2 regions of the Cobetia sp. LC6 genome follow, and region 1 is predicted to be linked to the other one. Evidence: predicted binding sites of a transcription regulator. Region 1 holds the regulator's gene; the other holds the start of a gene.
What was found. The regulator PhoB, encoded in region 1, activates phosphate uptake and scavenging genes when phosphate is short. The targets are predictions, from matches to a motif close to TGTCATANNNNTGTCANA.
Positions count from the first base shown of each region.

Region 2: a site for PhoB is predicted at 3,053-3,070, ahead of QQF40_RS09340 (PhoX family protein). Genes of this name have one in related genera too.

Region 1 is NZ_JASSPL010000003.1:260,248-268,773, forward strand. It holds gene pstA (phosphate ABC transporter permease PstA) at 1-54, shown strand, start outside; gene pstB (phosphate ABC transporter ATP-binding protein PstB) at 51-896, shown strand; gene phoU (phosphate signaling complex protein PhoU) at 1,116-1,841, shown strand; gene cysZ (sulfate transporter CysZ) at 2,053-2,781, shown strand; gene phoR (phosphate regulon sensor histidine kinase PhoR) at 2,966-4,288, opposite strand; gene phoB (phosphate regulon transcriptional regulator PhoB) at 4,296-4,985, opposite strand; gene ubiA (4-hydroxybenzoate octaprenyltransferase) at 5,209-6,099, opposite strand; gene QQF40_RS06130 (chorismate--pyruvate lyase family protein) at 6,167-6,775, opposite strand; gene QQF40_RS06135 (NAD(P)/FAD-dependent oxidoreductase) at 7,064-8,263, shown strand; gene QQF40_RS06140 (HU family DNA-binding protein) at 8,514-8,526, shown strand, end outside.
Region 2 is NZ_JASSPL010000006.1:129,394-137,919, reverse strand. It holds gene QQF40_RS09355 (anti-sigma factor) at 1-464, opposite strand, end outside; gene QQF40_RS09350 (sigma-70 family RNA polymerase sigma factor) at 443-997, opposite strand; gene QQF40_RS09345 (3-deoxy-7-phosphoheptulonate synthase) at 1,723-2,883, shown strand; gene QQF40_RS09340 (PhoX family protein) at 3,161-5,302, shown strand; gene ppk1 (polyphosphate kinase 1) at 5,517-7,802, opposite strand; gene hemB (porphobilinogen synthase) at 7,851-8,526, opposite strand, start outside.

The DNA.
Region 1 (8,526 bases):
GCCATTCGCCTGCGTCACATGCTGGCACAACGTTACAAGGGAGCCACCGAATGAGGCGTGACTCTGAACAGCCCAAGCCCCAGTTGTTTCTTCAGGAGACGCCTGCGCGGCCAGCTGAGGACATCTGCCTGGAAACCCGCCACCTGAGCCTCGATTATCAGGCGCGTGTCGGCAAGGAGAACCAGACGCGACGCGCACTGGAGGATGTCAGCCTGCAGATCGCACGCAAGCGCGTGACGGCCTTCATCGGCCCTTCCGGCTGCGGCAAGTCGAGCCTGTTGCGTACCTTCAATCGCATGACCGATCTCGACGAACAGTCACGTCTTTCCGGCAAGGTATTGCTCGAGGGCGAGGACATCCATGCGCGCGGCGTGGACGTGCCGATGCTGCGCCGCCGGATCGGCATGGTCTTCCAGACACCCAACCCCTTTCCGATGTCGGTCTACGAGAACGTGGCCTTCGGGCTGCGGCTGGTCGGCGAGAATGACAAGCGCCACCTCGATGACAAGGTCGAATCCTGTCTGCGCTCCGCGGCACTCTGGGAAGAGGTGAAGGATCGCCTGCACGACAGCGCGCTGGGGCTCTCGGGTGGCCAGCAACAGCGGCTGGTGATCGCGCGGACACTGGCGGTCGAGCCGGAGGTGCTGCTGCTGGATGAGCCGGCCTCGGCGCTGGACCCCATCTCGACGCTCAAGATCGAGGAGCTGATCCGTTCGCTGCGCTCACGCCTGACGCTGATCATCGTCACGCACAACATGCAGCAGGCCGCGCGGGTCTCGGACGATACCGCCTTCCTGCATGAGGGCCGCCTGGTGGAATTCGCCCCGACCGATCAGCTGTTCACCAACCCGCGCCGCCGCCAGACCGAAGACTACATCACGGGGCGTTTCGGTTAGCGCGCTCATGCGCGAACGTGCAGCCAGGTAGCCTTTTCGCCCTGATATTGCTGACGATGTAGGCCAGATAGCGCCTTTGAGTGATGGGTGAAACATAACTGCAATCAAGTGTCGGCATGCTGAGGGGGAGCCCGCTGTGTCAGTCAGCAGTGGGCCATACTTGTCACGTCATTCATGTCACGCCCCCTGACTCGGTGGGCGACTTTCCGGGAGAGGGAAATGGATATCACCAGCGATTCGCACGGCAAGCATATCTCAGAGCAGTTCAATCACGAGCTGGATGCACTGAAGACACACCTGCTGGCCATGGGCGGACTGGTAGAGAAGCAGCTGCAGGATGCCGTCACGGCATTGCTGGAAGGCGACAGTGAGACCGCCACACGGGTGCGCGACAACGACAAGGCTGTCAACGACATGCAGCTCAAGATCGATGACGAGTGCACCCGGGTGCTGGCCCGCCGTCAGCCGGCGGCCTCCGACCTGCGTCTGGTGCTGGCCGTCATCCGCGCCACCTCCGATCTCGAGCGTATCGGTGATGAATCGAGCAAGATCGCACGCAACGCCATCTCGCTGGTCGAGAACGGCCAGAGCCCGCGCGGCATGGTCGAGGTGCGACACCTCAGCCAGCACGTGCGCAGCATGGTGCGTGACTCCCTGACGGCCTTTGCGCGCTTCGATACCGACCTTGCCCTCAAGGTACTGCGTGAAGATGCCTCGGTGGATCTGGAATATCAAAGTGCCATGCGCTCGCTGATGACCTTCATGATGGAAGACGCGCGCCAGATCACGCCGGTGCTCAATGTGATGTGGATTCTGCGTGCGCTGGAGCGTATCGGTGACCACGCCGACAACCTGGCCGAGTACGTCATCTTCCTGGTCAAGGGCGTGGACGTGCGTCATACCGACACCCATGACCTGAAGCCGCAGGACCTGGACAAGAAGTGAGCTGAACTCCCGGGTGTGACGCAACGCCCGCAGACTTCTGCACGATGCTTCGCCCCGCACCTGCCCATCGGCAGGCCGCGGGGCGATTGCGTCATGGGAGCGCGAGCAGTCTCATGCGGCCGACAGCTGCGCTGCGCAGGCGGGAGTGCTAGGGTGTGGCTCCGGTCAGTCTGCTGGCTGGCCGGTTCTTTTGAGATGACGAGGACGTCGCATGATTGATGCCGTATCGGCGCTGGTCCGCGGGACCCGTATGGTCTATACCCCGGGGCTGCGCCGCTTCGTATTCGTACCGCTGGCGATCAACCTGGTGCTCTACAGCATCACGCTGTGGGTGTTGTTCAACCAGTTCGGTGGCTGGATCGATTACTGGATGCTCAAGGTGCCGGCCTGGCTGGACTGGCTCAGCTGGTTGATCTGGCCGCTGCTGGTGGTGAGTCTGTTGCTGGTGGTGTTCTTCACCTTCAGCCTGGTGACCAACCTGATCGCCGCGCCCTTCTACGGCATTCTGGCCGAGAAGGTCGAGCATCGCCTGGATGGCACACTGATTGACGATGACCGTGGGCTGGTGAAGATCGGCGTCGACTCGCTGGGACGTGAAATGGCCAAGCTGGGCTATTTCATCCCGCGCATGATCGCGCTGTTCATCATCGGTTTCATCCCGGGTCTGAACCTGCTCTCGCCGCTGTTGTGGGGGCTGTTCTCGGCCTGGAGCATGTCGATCCAGTACCTCGACTACCCGATGGACAACCATCAGGTCAGCTTCGGTGACATGAAGCAGCGCCTCAAGGCGCGCTGGTGGCCCTCACTGACCTTCGGCGCCGCGGTGTTCGTCATGACGCTGGTGCCGCTGGCCAATCTGCTGTTCATACCGGGCGCTGTCGCCGGGGCGGTACTGATGTGGCAGAGCCACTACCGTCAGTTGCCGGCGCCGCGTCGTTGAGACAGCCTGTCGCAGCTGGTTCATCGCTGTACTGGTTCATCGCTGTACTGGCTTGTCGTTGAGGTAGCCGCAGCGTCGTCTGGCGGACCAAAAGAAACGCCCCGCAGTCGCCTCCTTTCGAGGTGGCTGCGGGGCGTTCTGCGTTGGGCTGGCCTCCGGCTCAGCACATCACGGAGTCAGCACATCACTGGGCTAGCGCACTGCTGGTCCGGGGAGCGCTCGCCTGACAAGCGCGCTCGTCGGGGAAGTGACAGCGGAAGCGCGCACCCTCGCCGGGGTGGCTGTCGATCTCCAGATGGCCCTGATGGCGAATCAGCACATGCTTGACGATGGCAAGCCCCAGACCGGTGCCTCCCGTGGCGGTGCTGCGGCCCTTGTCGATGCGGTAGAAGCGCTCGGTCAGACGCGGCAGGTGGACCGGGTCGATGCCATCCCCGTCATCTTCCACCTCGACCAGCAGGCCCTGGTCATCCGCCTTCCAGCGCAGGGTGATATGGCAGTCTTCGGGAGTGTAGCGCACCGCATTGAAGACCAGATTCGAGATCGCGCTGCGCAGTTCCTGCTCCTCACCGCGTAGTGACAGGCTGGCATCGGCCTCGATGGAGAAGGTGTGGCGTCCCTGGGACAGGCCTTCGGCGTCGTCGCGGATATGGCCGAGCAGGGCACTCATGTCGATGCAGCGGCCGTTGTCGGACAGCTCGTCGGTTTCCAGGCGTGACAGGGTCAGCAGGTCCTCGACCAGGTGCTGCATGCGGTCGGTCTGGCTCTTCATCTGGCCCAGCCCACGCTGCCAGCGCGGTGGCAGGTCATCGGCGTAATCGGAGTAGGTCTCGAGATAGCCGGCCAGTACCGTCAGCGGCGTGCGCAGTTCATGGGAGACATTGGCCACGAAGTCGCGGCGCATCTCTTCCAGGCGATAGAGGCGGGTGACGTCACGCAGCATGACCAGACGTTCGTTGTCACCGAACAGGGTGATGGAAATCTGCAGCGTCAGGTTGTCAGACAGCGGCGACTGCAGCGTCAGCGGCTCGCGGTAGGCCAGCCGATTGAAGTAGTCGATGAAGGCGGGGTCACGCAGATAGTTGGTGATGTGCTGGCCGCGGTCGTGGCTGGCCTTGAGACCGACCAGCTGCTCGGCAGCGCTGTTCCACCATTCCATGTCACCGTGGTTGTCCAGCATCACCAGGCCGTCGCGCATGGCCTCGGAGGATTCCTGGATACGGTTGAGGATGCTGCGCAGTCGCTCCTGAGTCTGACGCTGGCCCTTCTGATAGCGGTAGAGACGATCGAGCAGGTCTCCCCACACACCATCGCCGGGCGGTGGCTCTTCATGGGGATTGGTGATCAGCCAGGTATAGAGGCTCTTCAAGTGCTTGAGATGGACGAACAGATACAGCGCCAGACCCAGCGCCAGGCCCCAGCCCAGATGGCCCAGCAGGCCACCGATCAGGCCGAAGCCACCGGCAAGGTAGCCGAGGCGCCATAGCTCGTTGGTCCAATAGCGCATGAATCCCTCAGGCCTGAGCGCTGAAGCGGTAACCGGTGCCACGGACGGTCTGGATCAGATGCTGATGGCCTGTGCCCAGCGCCTTGCGCAGGCGGCGGATGTGCACGTCCACGGTGCGCTCCTCGACATAGACGTTACCCCCCCATACCTGGTCGAGTAGCTGGCTGCGGGTGTAGGCACGCTCCTGATGCGTCATGAAGAACTGCAGCAGGCGATATTCGGTCGGGCCGACATCCAGTGAGTTGCCGTGGGCGGTGACGCGGTGGCTGGCCGGGTCGAGCATCAAGCCTTCGACTTCCACTGCCTCCTCGACCCCCTTGGGGGTGGTGCGACGCAGCACGGCCTTGAGACGGGCGACCAGCTCGCGTGGCGAGAAGGGCTTGGTGATGTAGTCGTCGGCACCGGCTTCCAGGCCTTGAATCTTGTTGTCTTCCTCGCCCTTGGCGGTCAACAGGATGATCGGCAGTTCCGAGGTGGTCTCGTCTCGCTTGAGACGCCGCGCGAGCTCCAGGCCACTGGTGCCCGGCATCATCCAGTCCAGCAACAGCAGATCGGGCTTTTCATCGACGACGATGGCGTGGGCGTCCTGGGCATTGTCTGCCTCCAGCACGCGGTAATCCGCCATTTCGAGGGCGACGGCGATCATCTCGCGAATCGAGGATTCATCGTCGACAATCAGTACGGTCTTGGAGCTCATCGCTAGATCCCATGCAGCAGTCGGCGCACGCGCCAGAATGACAAGTCGATGACGATTACAACCCGCTTATATGACAACCAGATGACAACTGCCAGCATGGCAGCTTGCACGCAAGCCTGCCAGCCGCCTTGGAGGCGCGGCAGGCAGGCATGAATCGTGGGCTGGGGAGCAACCGGGGGCAGGGATAGCTTTAAATTAAATAATGCGAATATTTATGCAGGAGTCAGCTCATCGGCCAGGTCGCCAGGGCGATACCGGCGAAGATCAGCAGCCCCGTCCAATGATTGTTGAGGAACGCCTGGAAGCAGGGCGCACGCTCACGCTCACGGATCAGACGTTGCTGCCAGACGAAGGTGACGGCGGCGGCAGCCAGCCCCAGCCAGTAGAAGATGCCCAGCGCCAGCTGCAGGCCGATGCCGATCAACACCACCAGCATGCCCAGCTGCAACAGGCCGATCATCAGCTTGTCGGCACGCCCGAACAGCACGGCGGTGGACTTGATGCCCACCTTGAGGTCGTCGTTGCGATCGACCATCGCATAGGCGGTGTCGTAGGCCACCGTCCACATCAGGTTGGCCGCGAACAGCCACCAGCCGTAGGTCGGCACCTCCTCCAGCGTCGCGGCGAAGGCCATCGGAATCGCCCAGCCGAAGGCGGCGCCCAGCACTACCTGGGGCAGATGATGGAAGCGCTTCATGAATGGGTAGCTGGCTGCCAACAGCACGGCGACGATCGACAGCAGCACCGTGGTCAGGTTGGTGAAGCACACCAGCACGAAGGCGGCCGCGACCAGCCCCCCGAACAGTGTCAGCGCCTCGCGCTCCGAGATGCGGCCCGAGGTCAGCGGTCGGTCACGCGTGCGCTCGACATGCTTGTCCCAATGCCGATCGGCGTAGTCGTTGATCACGCAGCCGGCGGCGCGCATCAGGTAGACCCCGGCGATGAAGATCAGCAGGGTCGTGCGCTCGGGGATGCCATCTGCCGCCAGCCACAGTGCCCATAGGGTCGGCCACATCAGCAGCCAGGTGCCGATGGGGCGGTCCAGCCGTGTCAGGGCGAGGTAGTCGGCCAGTCTGGAAGGACGCGAAGCGGCGGAAGTGGATGACGCGGTCATCGGGGCTCCTGGGCGGGTGGTAGTGGGCAAGGGAAGAGAGGGAAACGAGGCCAGTCGGCCGCACGGCTCAGGCCAGTTGCAGCGCGTGCTGGAAGGCTGGCGTGAAGCCCTCCTGCACCAGCACCTTGAAGCGACCATGCGAGAACATCGAGCGGCGCATCCACAGGCTGGTGGTGCGGGCCAGCGGCCTGGAGCTCGAAAGCACCAGCGGGGCGCGGCTGATATCGATGGCGCTGCGTATCAGGTCGGGCTGGCGAAACAGCCAATGGCCCAGCGAGCGCTCGCCCAGCGTCGAGAGGCGATGACCGTGGGCCAGGTCCAGCGCCGCCAGCGAGCGTGCGATCACCCATGGCGTATCGCCATGACAGAGCGCCACTTCGCGTCGCCAGACATGCCGGCGTGGGCCGATGCCCAGCAGGCGTGCTTCATCAAGCCGCGCGGGGCCGGTGTCCTGAAGCAGCAGGCGCACGCGCAGGCCCTGGATGGGCTGACCTGCGCGTTCATCCTGCTGCTGCATGGCGCTGGCAAGGCGCTGTGTCAGCGAGTCCGTCGAGGAGAGCCACGCCCACCAGCCGGCCGGCATGACACCCTGCAGCGCGGCAGCCGGCTGCCAATGACGGCGCACCGCCGCCGAAGCCGTGGGTACGGCGCGCGTGGGCGAAGGCCAGCGAAGCACAGGTTGGTACGGGTTCTCGGCTGACGAATGAGGTGCCTCACAGGTGGAGGTCTGTGGCGTGAGCGCTGCGCGATGAGGCTCGCCTGCTGGGCATCGGACCACGGTGAATTCCCTGTCAGGATGACGAAATGGCGAGTCTAGCATGGCCGAGCGGCAAGGCCTCCCGCTCAGGCATGCCTGCACTGCAGGCGGGCTGGTATGCTGGGCGCATTCATCGGCGTTCATGACGGACGCTGCTGGCGCTCTTTCATCAGCGCTTCCCTCGGATCGATCTCAGGAGATGGTGCCATGCGCGACCCTCGCACCCTTGTCATCATTGGTACCGGCATGGCGGGCATTGGTCTGGCGCGCGCGCTGCGTGCGCGTGACAAGGATAGCCGGCTGATCCTCATCAGCCAGGACAGTGGCCACGATTATGCCAAGCCGATGCTGTCCACCGCCTTCGCCAAGAAGATGTCGGCCACCGACCTGTCGCGTCAGGCGCCGGTGGCGCTGGCAGACGAGCTGAATGCCGAGCTGCGTACCCATCAACGCGTCACTGCCATCGACGGTGATGCCCGCCAGCTATGGCTGGGCGAGGAGTGTCTGGCCTATGACGAGCTGGTGCTGGCACTCGGCGCGGCGCCGCGTCGTCCCTTCCCCGTCGCCGCGGAAGTGGCCTCACGCGTGCAGAGCATCAATGACCTCGATGACTATGCGGCCTTCTGCGCGACGCTGGCGAGGGCCCGCGAGCGCGGAGAAGACGGGCATGTGGTGATTGTCGGTGCCGGACTGGTCGGCTGTGAATACGCCAATGATCTGACGGCGGCCGGCCACCGCGTCACCTTGGTCGCGCCGGAGGAAACTCCGCTGGATGGATTGCTGCCGCAAGCACTGGGGCAGCGTCTGGGTGCGGCGCTGGATGGGCTCGGTGTGACGCGTCGCCAGGGCGAGATGGTCGAGACCATCGCCGCCAGCTCAGGCGAGGAGGCCGAGCGCCAGGCTGCGCCAGTCGAGGTGCGCCTGCAGAGCGGTCGTCGCCTGACGGGCTCCGTGGTTCTGCTGGCGACCGGCTTGGCGCCGCGCATTCGTCTGGCGCAGGCCGCGGGTCTGAGTGCCGGCGGCGATGGCATCCGTGTCGACCGCCACCTGGCCACCTCCCAGCCGTATATCTGGGCGCTGGGCGATTGCGTCAGTGTCGAGGGCGTCAATGCCATGTATGTCCAGCCGCTGCAGATGGCTGCGCGCACCTTGGCGGCCAACCTGTGTGGCGAGCCGAGCGTGCTCGACTGGAAGGCGTGGCCGGTGCTGGTCAAGACACCGGTCTTGCCGGTGGTGGCCTATCCGCCGCGTTCGGCCGTGGCGCGCTGGGAAATCAATGGTGACGGCGATGATCTCGAAGCGCGTGCACTGGATATGAACGAACGCTTGATTGGATATGCGTTGACAGGCGCCGCCGTTCGCAGGAAAGTCGAGCTAGCGCGGCAGGCGCCGCCGTTGCTAGGCTAGGCGATGCCATGATCGATGGTCGTAAATCCCTTGCTGCCAGCGCGGTCAGGCACGATAGTGAATGCTCCGTCAGACATGCTGCTCGGCGGGCGTGGTCTGACAGATTGCTGCCATCGACAGGTTTGATACGGCAAAGCTTGCCGAGAGCGGATTGCGTCGCCGCCATACGCCACCGCTAGCAAGTGCAAGAACAACAATGGAAACGGCGGCTTGGCCGCCCGTGCAGAATGCCAAACCAGGAGGGCTTTTCATGCGCAAGCCAG
Region 2 (8,526 bases), on a different contig from region 1:
GGTGCTTCGGGCCTGACGGCCTGCACCATCATCTCGCCCGAGTGGGAGGCGTTGACGATCCAGCCGGGGCTGCTGTCAGAATTGTTGACCACGAACACGTAGTCGCTCTCCATGCCCGCGTTGTGCCCCAGGCTGAAGGTCAGGGTGACTGCCAGTGCCAGGCTGAAGGCCGTGGCGGTCATGCCCTGCCATAGGCCCAGACGACGCCACCAGGGCTGACGGGCAGTGCCGGTCGCCTCGGCGATGCCTTGCCAGACATGGGCCGGTGGCGTGACGGGGGGAAGCTGTTCATTGAACACGTTGAGATGCTCGCGCCAGCGCTCCACATCACGTTGCAGGTCGTGGCTGACGGCCAGCAGTGACTCGAATGCCGCGCGCTCGTCGCGTGTCAATGTGCCGAGCGCATACTCGCCCGCTGCGGCTTCGCGCAGTTCCGGGTCGCTCAGATCAAATGACTCATGCATGTCTTCAACCTCTCGAGTCCACGACGGACCCAGCTCTTGACGGTGCCCAAGGGCTGGTCCAGTTGATTGGCCAGATCCTGGTGGGTAAGACCTTCGAAATAGGCCAGTTCCAGGGCACGGCGTTGATCGTCATTCAGCTCGGCCAGGCACTGATGGAGTTCACCACTGTGCTGGGCCAGGTCGACATCTGCCTCGATATCACTCCGCCCCGGCATGGCGGCGATCAATTCATCGCTGTCATGCTCGCTGGGTCGCTGTCGACGTATCCAGTCGATGGCGATGTTGCGGGTCATGGTGCCGAGCCAGGTCATCGGGCGGGCGCGGCCGGCGTCATATTGACCGGCGGCGGCCCATACCCGGATGTAGACCTGCTGAAGACAATCCTGCGCGGATGCCTCATGTCTCAAGATACGCAGCAACTGAGCGTATAGATGCGCACTGGTTGCTCGATAGAGCCGATCCAGTGCCTTGGCATCCTGCCGGGCGCATCCCGACAGATACTCTATCAGTGCATCATTTCGGGAATCCTGCATGCATGCATTCCAAGCTGTGGGCGCGGTGTCAGGCACCGCTGGACGAATGCGTGTTGCCGATCATGTTGATCGACAACCAAAGATTATACTGATGCCACTTCAGGCTGATAGCCCTTCTTTATGCGTGCGGACAACGGTTTGTTGCCGGTTCACGCTTGCGCAGGACGATCTGGAGTGCAAGGATAGGTCTATCACCTTTTTCATCGTCACCACTGGATATCGGCCCGACCCATGAATCAGACCACCAGCCACCGCTCGTTGACTGTCGCTGCCTGCCCTTCGGGCCAGGTCGTGACGGCTGCGTGTGCGGACGGCTATTGGTATTGGTTTACACAGGGGCGCGCCTGAGGTCACGGCGCGCCTGTCTCGTACGGGCTGCCACCACCTTGAAGAACCCCCGGTCGCAGCCACGGCCGGGGGTTCTTGCGTTTCGGGCCTTGCGAAATCCATGACGAGGCATGTCACCCTAACGTGCCGACAATGATTGCAGCATGAATGACGAGAGGAATGACCATGCGCACCACTATCCTGACTACCCGCTTTTCACTTGCCTCCGCTCGGGTCGTGCATGGTTATTGGCGCTGGCGATTTAGCGGCGTCCTGCCTCTTTCCGCTGTCACCGCGGGGCAGGGCGAGCAATACCGGGGTGACGATTCGCGAAGTCCCTGTCTGTCAGAATGAATATTGCGTGATGAAGCCGAGGCTTCATTACAGGAGAGAAGACCATGAACGCCAGCCTTGAACGCGTGTTGACCGCAAGCCCGCACGCTGCCGACGCCACTGTTGATCCCTTGACTGCCGAGAACGCCACCGTGACCCGCTCTGATGCCGCCCAGACTCCGACCACACCCGGACGCATCAGTCGTGAAGCCCTGCCCAGTGCCAGCGAATTGCGCGAGCAGCTGCCGGTGGACGCCGACTTGGCCGGCCAGATTCGCCAGCATCGCGATGAGATCAATGCCATTCTCGCCGGCGACGATGATCGTCTGCTGGTGGTGGTCGGGCCGTGCTCCATCCATGATCTCAAGGCCGCGCGTGAGTACGCCCAGCGCCTGGCGGTGATCGAGCCGCAGGTGCGTGATCGCCTCAAGCTGGTGATGCGTGTCTATGTCGAGAAGCCGCGCACCACGGTGGGCTGGAAGGGGCTGGCCTATGATCCGCATCTGGATGGCAGCGATGACATGGCCACCGGCCTGCGTCAGGCGCGCGAGCTGATGCGCGAGATCAACCAGCTGGGCCTGCCGGTGGCGACGGAGCTGCTGCAGCCGCTGACCGCCGCTTACCTGGAAGACCTGCTCGGCTGGGCAGCCATCGGTGCCCGCACCACTGAGTCGCAGATCCATCGCGAGATGGCCTCCGGCCTCGGCTGTGCCGTGGGGTTCAAGAACGGCACTGACGGAGGCGTCGAGGTCGCCGTGCAGGCCATCGGAGCGGCGGCGCATGGGCATCGCCACTTCGGCATGGATGACAGTGGGCGTCCGGCGCTGATCGAGACCGCGGGCAATCCGCATACCCATGTGGTGCTGCGCGGCGGTCATGGCCAGCCCAACTATGACGCCGCCTCGGTGGCCGCCTGCCTGCGTGAGCTGGAAGGCGCTGGCCTGACGCCGCGCCTGATGGTCGATTGCAGTCACGCCAACTCCCGCAAGGACCACCGCCGCCAGAGTGAGGTGATGCTGGATGTGCTCTCTCAGCGTCTGGCGGGGGATGATGCCTTGATCGGCGTGATGCTCGAGAGTCACCTCAATGAAGGCAAGCAGGCCTTGCCGGCAGCGGAGAAGCTCTCCCAGCTGCGTCATGGCGTGTCCGTCACCGATGCCTGCCTGGGCTGGGAAACTACCGAGCATTTGCTGAACCTGGCCGCCGAGCGCCTGCGCGAGGCCTGATGCAAGGCTCTATACATCAGGTCTCGGACGCCAGGCCCGCGCCTCGTCGGGAGGATGACGACGCGCTTGTCTGATAATTGCTGAATTTGTCGGCTTGTCTCCTGAAGCCCCTGCGCCCAACGGTCGAAAGGCCGTTGGGCGCTGTCGTCTATCGTCGCTGTTGTCCCTTCGTCACGGAATTGTCATCGGGCTCGCGTATCACTCTTGTTGCCTTCGGCATGCACTTGCGGGGCATGCCTGAACAGAACAACCCGAAACCTGACTACGGTGAAGCGACATGAGCAAGGAAATCGAAGACCATCGCCTGCTTAATCCCAGCAGCAACGAGATATTCTCATCTGTCATCGAGCGACACATCTCGCGTCGTCGTGTCTTGCAGGGTGGCCTTGGCATGGCGGCTGCCAGCATGCTGGGTGGTTTCGGTCTTGCGGGGCTGAGCACCACGGCCAACGCCGCCAGCAACGAAGCGGGCAAGAAGACGCCGCTGGCGCTGGCATTCGAGTCCATCAAGGGGTCACGCACGGATGCCGTCGTGGTTCCCAAGGGATATACCGCACAGGTGCTGGCGCCGTGGGGCACACCGCTCAATGCCAAGGCACCCGAGTGGAGCAAGGATTTGGCGATGACGCCGGAGATCCAGCTCAACACCGTCGGCATGCATCACGATGGCATGCACAACTTCGCCTTGAGCGACGACACGGCCTCCAGCAACTTCCTGCTGGTCATGAACAACGAATACATCGATCAGGATGCTCTGTGGGCGCCCAAGGGCGGCGCGACCAATGCGGATTCCGGCAAGCGCCCGGTCGATGAAGTGCGCACCGAGATCAACGCCCACGGCGTGACAATCGTCGAGGTCAGGAAGGACAGCAACGGCAAGTGGGAAGTGGTGGGTGATTCGCGCTACAACCGTCGCTACACCAGCGCCAGTGAAATGAAGCTGAGCGGCCCGGTGGCGGGAAGCGATTACGTCAAGACAGCCTTCTCGCCGGATGGCATGCGCACCCGTGGTACCAACAACAACTGCGCCAACGGCTACACCCCGTGGGGCACCTACCTGACCTGCGAAGAGAACTGGCCGGGTTACTTCGTCAAGCGCAGCGATCGTCAGCTCGATGACAACCGTATCGGCATCGAGACCGAGCGTGGCCGCTATGGCTGGGAGACTGCCGCTGGAGATGCCAGTGAAGTCGAAGGCGAATTCGCGCGTTTCGACAACACGCCGACGGCAGACAGCGCCGACAAGGATTACCGCAACGAACCGCGGACCTTCGGTTATATCGTCGAGATCGACCCCTACACCGGCGAGCAGGCCATCAAGCGCACCGCGCTGGGCCGCTTCCGTCACGAAGGCTGCTGGCCGGGCAAGCTGGTCGAGGGGGAGCCGGTGGTCTTCTACTCCGGTCACGATTCGCGCAACGAGTACATCTACAAGTTCGTGTCAGACGCCAAGTGGGACGCCGCTGATTCGCGTGGCGCCGGTGACTTCAAGGACCGCCTGGCGATCGGCGACAAGTACCTGGACAAAGGCACGCTGTATGTCGCCCAGTTCTCCGCCGATGGCACCGGCAAGTGGCTCAAGCTGACGCCGGAGGCCGTGACCAGGGATGGCCGCACCCTGGCCGAGGCTCTGGGGCTGGCGGCCGATGACCTGGCCGGTATCATCATCCATACCGTGGACGCGGCGGATCTGATGGGCGCCACGCCGATGGACCGCCCGGAGTGGGGCGCCGTCGACCCGGCTTCCGGTGAGGTCTACATGACACTGACCAACAATTCCAAGCGCACCGAAGAGGGGACCGCGGCTGCCTTCACCAATGACGGCAAGGCCATCGAGGAGCCGGGAGTCGGTTACAGGACGGCGCCGACCAATGCCGCCAATCCGCGCGGTGACAACGAGGCGGGACAGATCATCCGCTGGCGCGAGGCAGGGGATCACACCGCCTTCGATTGGGAGATCTTCGTGTTCGGTGCAGCGGCCAGTGATGCCGACAATCTGTCCGGCCTGACCGAGATGAATGAATTCGCCAGTCCGGATGGCCTCTACTTCGACGAACGTGAGGACGAGCAGGGCATCCTGTGGATCCAGACGGACAACGGCTACGCCGGTGTGGCGGATGCCACCAATGACCAGGTGTTGGCCGTCGTGCCGGCCACGCTTCAGCAGGCTGAAGGGGATGCTGCCGTGATCGGTGCCGATAACCAGGCACACCTCAAGCGCTTCGCGGTTGGCCCGAACGGCTGTGAAGTGACCGGCATCTTCGCGACCCCTGACAGGACGGCGTTGTTCGTCAATATCCAACATCCCGGCAACTGGCCGCAGAGTATGGATGCGACTGCCGAAACTGACGGCAGTGTGCGCCCGCGCGCCGCGACCGTCGTCATCCAGCGGGAAGATGGTGGCAAGATCGGCGTCTGATACCCGTGACTGATCCGATGTGAAAGCGAAGCCCCCGTATCGATGATACGGGGGCTTCTTGCATGCGTCTGATCGTCGGTCCCGCCTTGCACAGCCTTGGGGGGATCAGAAGGAGGAGCAACGACAACGGCCCTCCACGCAAGCGTGAGGGCCGAGAGTTCAGTTGGCCGTGTGTGCTGCTACCTGAGGGGGGGCTGGCGTGAGCAAGTCGTGATCAGGCCTTGGCAGCGTAGGCGAACAGCAGGGTTTCCTGCACGCTGATCGGCTCCGCGTCGCCGGCATCCAGCTGGGTGTAGTGACCATCGCTTTCCAGGCGCCAGCTCTGGCAGTTGTCGACCAGGTAGGTGTCCAGGTCCTTGCGGATACGCTGGGCCAGCTTCTTGTCGAGCAGCGGGAAGCAGGTCTCGACACGATGGAACATGTTGCGTTCCATGTAATCCGCACTGGAGCACCAGGTTTCCGGCTGACCGGCATTGTGGAAGTGGAAGGTGCGCGTGTGCTCGAGGAAGCGACCGATCACCGAGCGTACGCGGATGTTGTCGGAAATCCCCGGCACACCCGGACGCAGACAGCAGACGCCGCGAATGATCAGGTCACACTGCACGCCAGCACGCGAGGCACGGTAGAGGGCGCGAATCAGCTTGGGCTCGGTCAGTGAATTGCATTTGACGATGATGTGGGCTCGCTTGCCTTTCTCGGCGTTGCGCGCTTCACGGTCGATCATCTCCACCATGCGCTCATGTAGCGTGAAGGGGGCGTGCAGCAGCTTCTCGATATCGCGCTGCTTGCCCATGCCGGTCAGCTGCTGGAAGACCTTGTGGACGTCCTCGCACAGTGTCTCGTTGGCGGTCAGCAGGCTGTAATCGGTATAGAGACGCGCCGTCTTGGCATGGTAGTTACCGGTGCCCAGGTGCGCGTAGTGACGCAGCTCGCCGTGTTCACGTCGCACGATATGCAGCATCTTGGCGTGGGTCTTGTAGGCCATCACGCCGTAGATGACGATGGCGCCGGCTTCCTGCAGGCGTGAGGCCAGCTGCAGATTGTCGGCCTCATCGAAGCGCGCCCGCAGCTCGATCACCACGGTGATTTCCTTGCCCTGACGTGCGGCTTCCACCAGCGAGGAGACGATGTTGGAGTCGGCGCCGGTGCGATAGAGGGTCTGCTTTATGGCCAGCACGTTCGGGTCGCGCGCCGCCTCGGCGAGCAGGTTCTCGACCGGGGAAAAGGACTGGAAGGGGTGATGCAGCAGGATGTCCTCGCGACGGATCGCATCGAACAGGCTGTTGTCGCCCTTGAGCGCCTTGGGGATGCCCGGGGTGAACGGGGCATAGAGCAGGTCCTCGCGGCCCACGTCGCCGATGACTTCCATCAGGCGGTTGAGGTTGACCGGGCCCTTGACCTGATAGAGGTCGCGTGCCTCCAGATCGAACTGCTTGAGCAGGAAGGTATAGAGCGCTTCCGGGCAGTTGTCGGCCACCTCGAGACGCACCCCATCGCCGTAGCGGCGCGCCAGCAGCTCGCCACGCAGCGCGGAGGCCAGGTCGGAGACATCCTCGGCATCCACCGAGAGATCGGCGTTGCGGGTCAGGCGGAACTGATAGCAGCCCTTGATCTTCATGCCCGGGAACAGCTCCTGAGCATGAGCGTGGATCATCGAGGACAGGAAGACGTATTCGGTGTAACCCGGTTCGACGAGGCCATCCGGGATGCGGATCAGGCGCGGCAGCGAGCGCGGGGCCGGCAGGATGGCCAGGCCACCTTCACGACCGAAGGCATCCTTGCCTTCCAGTTCGACGATGAAGTTGAGGCTCTTGTTGACCAGGCGCGGGAACGGGTGCGACGGGTCGAGACCGATCGGGCTGATGACCGGCTGGATCTCTTCCTCGAAGTAATCGCGTACCCAGGCCTTCTGCGCGTCGTTCCATTGATTGCGGCGACGGAAGCGGATGTGCTGCTCTTCCAGCGCGGGGATCAGGTCCTCGTTGAGCATGCGGTACTGGCGTTCGACCTGCTCATGCGTGATGCGGGAGACCTCATCGAGCACCTTGCTCGGCAGCATCCCGTCACAGCCGGGGTCGGTACGATCGAAGGCGATCTGATGCTTGAGGCCCGCCACGCGAATCTCGAAGAACTCGTCCATGTTGGACGTGAAGATCAGCAGGAACATCAAGCGGTTGAGCAGCGGATGCGAGGTATCCTTGGCCTGTTCGAGTACGCGGATGTTGAACTGCAGGTTGGACAGCTCGCGATTGAAGTACAGCGCCGGATCGGCGAGGTCGGCCTCGGGGGAGGGAGTGGCCTTGGCATGGATACCGGTACGCGTCCGGTTGACGCGCAGGGGCAGTGGTTCCTGAGCCGGCGGCTCATCCGCCACCAGCTCGATCTCGCCTTCCCGTGGAATGGATGCTGCCTTGGGGGCAGCATCCCTGTCGCGGCTGTCAGCGACTCCCGGCAGGGCCGCCGTGGTGTTGTCGGTATCTTGCTTGGGCGTCTGTTCCATCATCAACTCCATGATCCCGGTCAGCCGCTTCCGCAATGGCCGGGGTTGTCAAAGGCGGTTTTTCTCCGCCAGCAGTTCCGCGGCCCGGCGGGCAAAATAGGTGAGAATGCCGTCGGCACCCGCACGCTTGAAGCACATCAATGATTCGAGAATGACCTTGTCGGCGTCCAGCCAGCCGTTCTGGAAGGCGGCCATGTGCATGGCGTACTCGCCGCTGACCTGGTAGGCGAAGGTCGGCACTTCCAGTTCGCGCTTCACACGCGTTACCACATCAAGATAGGGCATGCCCGGCTTGACCATCACCATGTCAGCGCCCTCGGCGATGTCCATCGCCACCTCATGCAGGGCTTCGTCGCTGTTGGCCGGGTCCATCTGGTAGGTCTGCTTGTCGGCCTTGCCCAGATTGCCGCTCGAACCGACTGCGTCACGGAACGGGCCGTAGTAGTTGGAGGCGTACTTGGCCGAGTAGGCCATGATGCGCGTGTTGATCAGACCTTCCTGTTCCAGCATGGCGCGGATGGAGCCGATGCGGCCGTCCATCATGTCGGAGGGCGCGATGACATCGGCACCGGCTTCCGCGTGTGACAGCGCCTGCTTGATCAAGGTCTCGACGGTGCGGTCGTTGAGCACGTAGCCGTCTTCGTCGAGGATGCCGTCCTGACCGTGAACGGTGTAGGGATCGAGCGCGACATCCGTGATGACGCCCAGCTCCGGCAATGCTTCC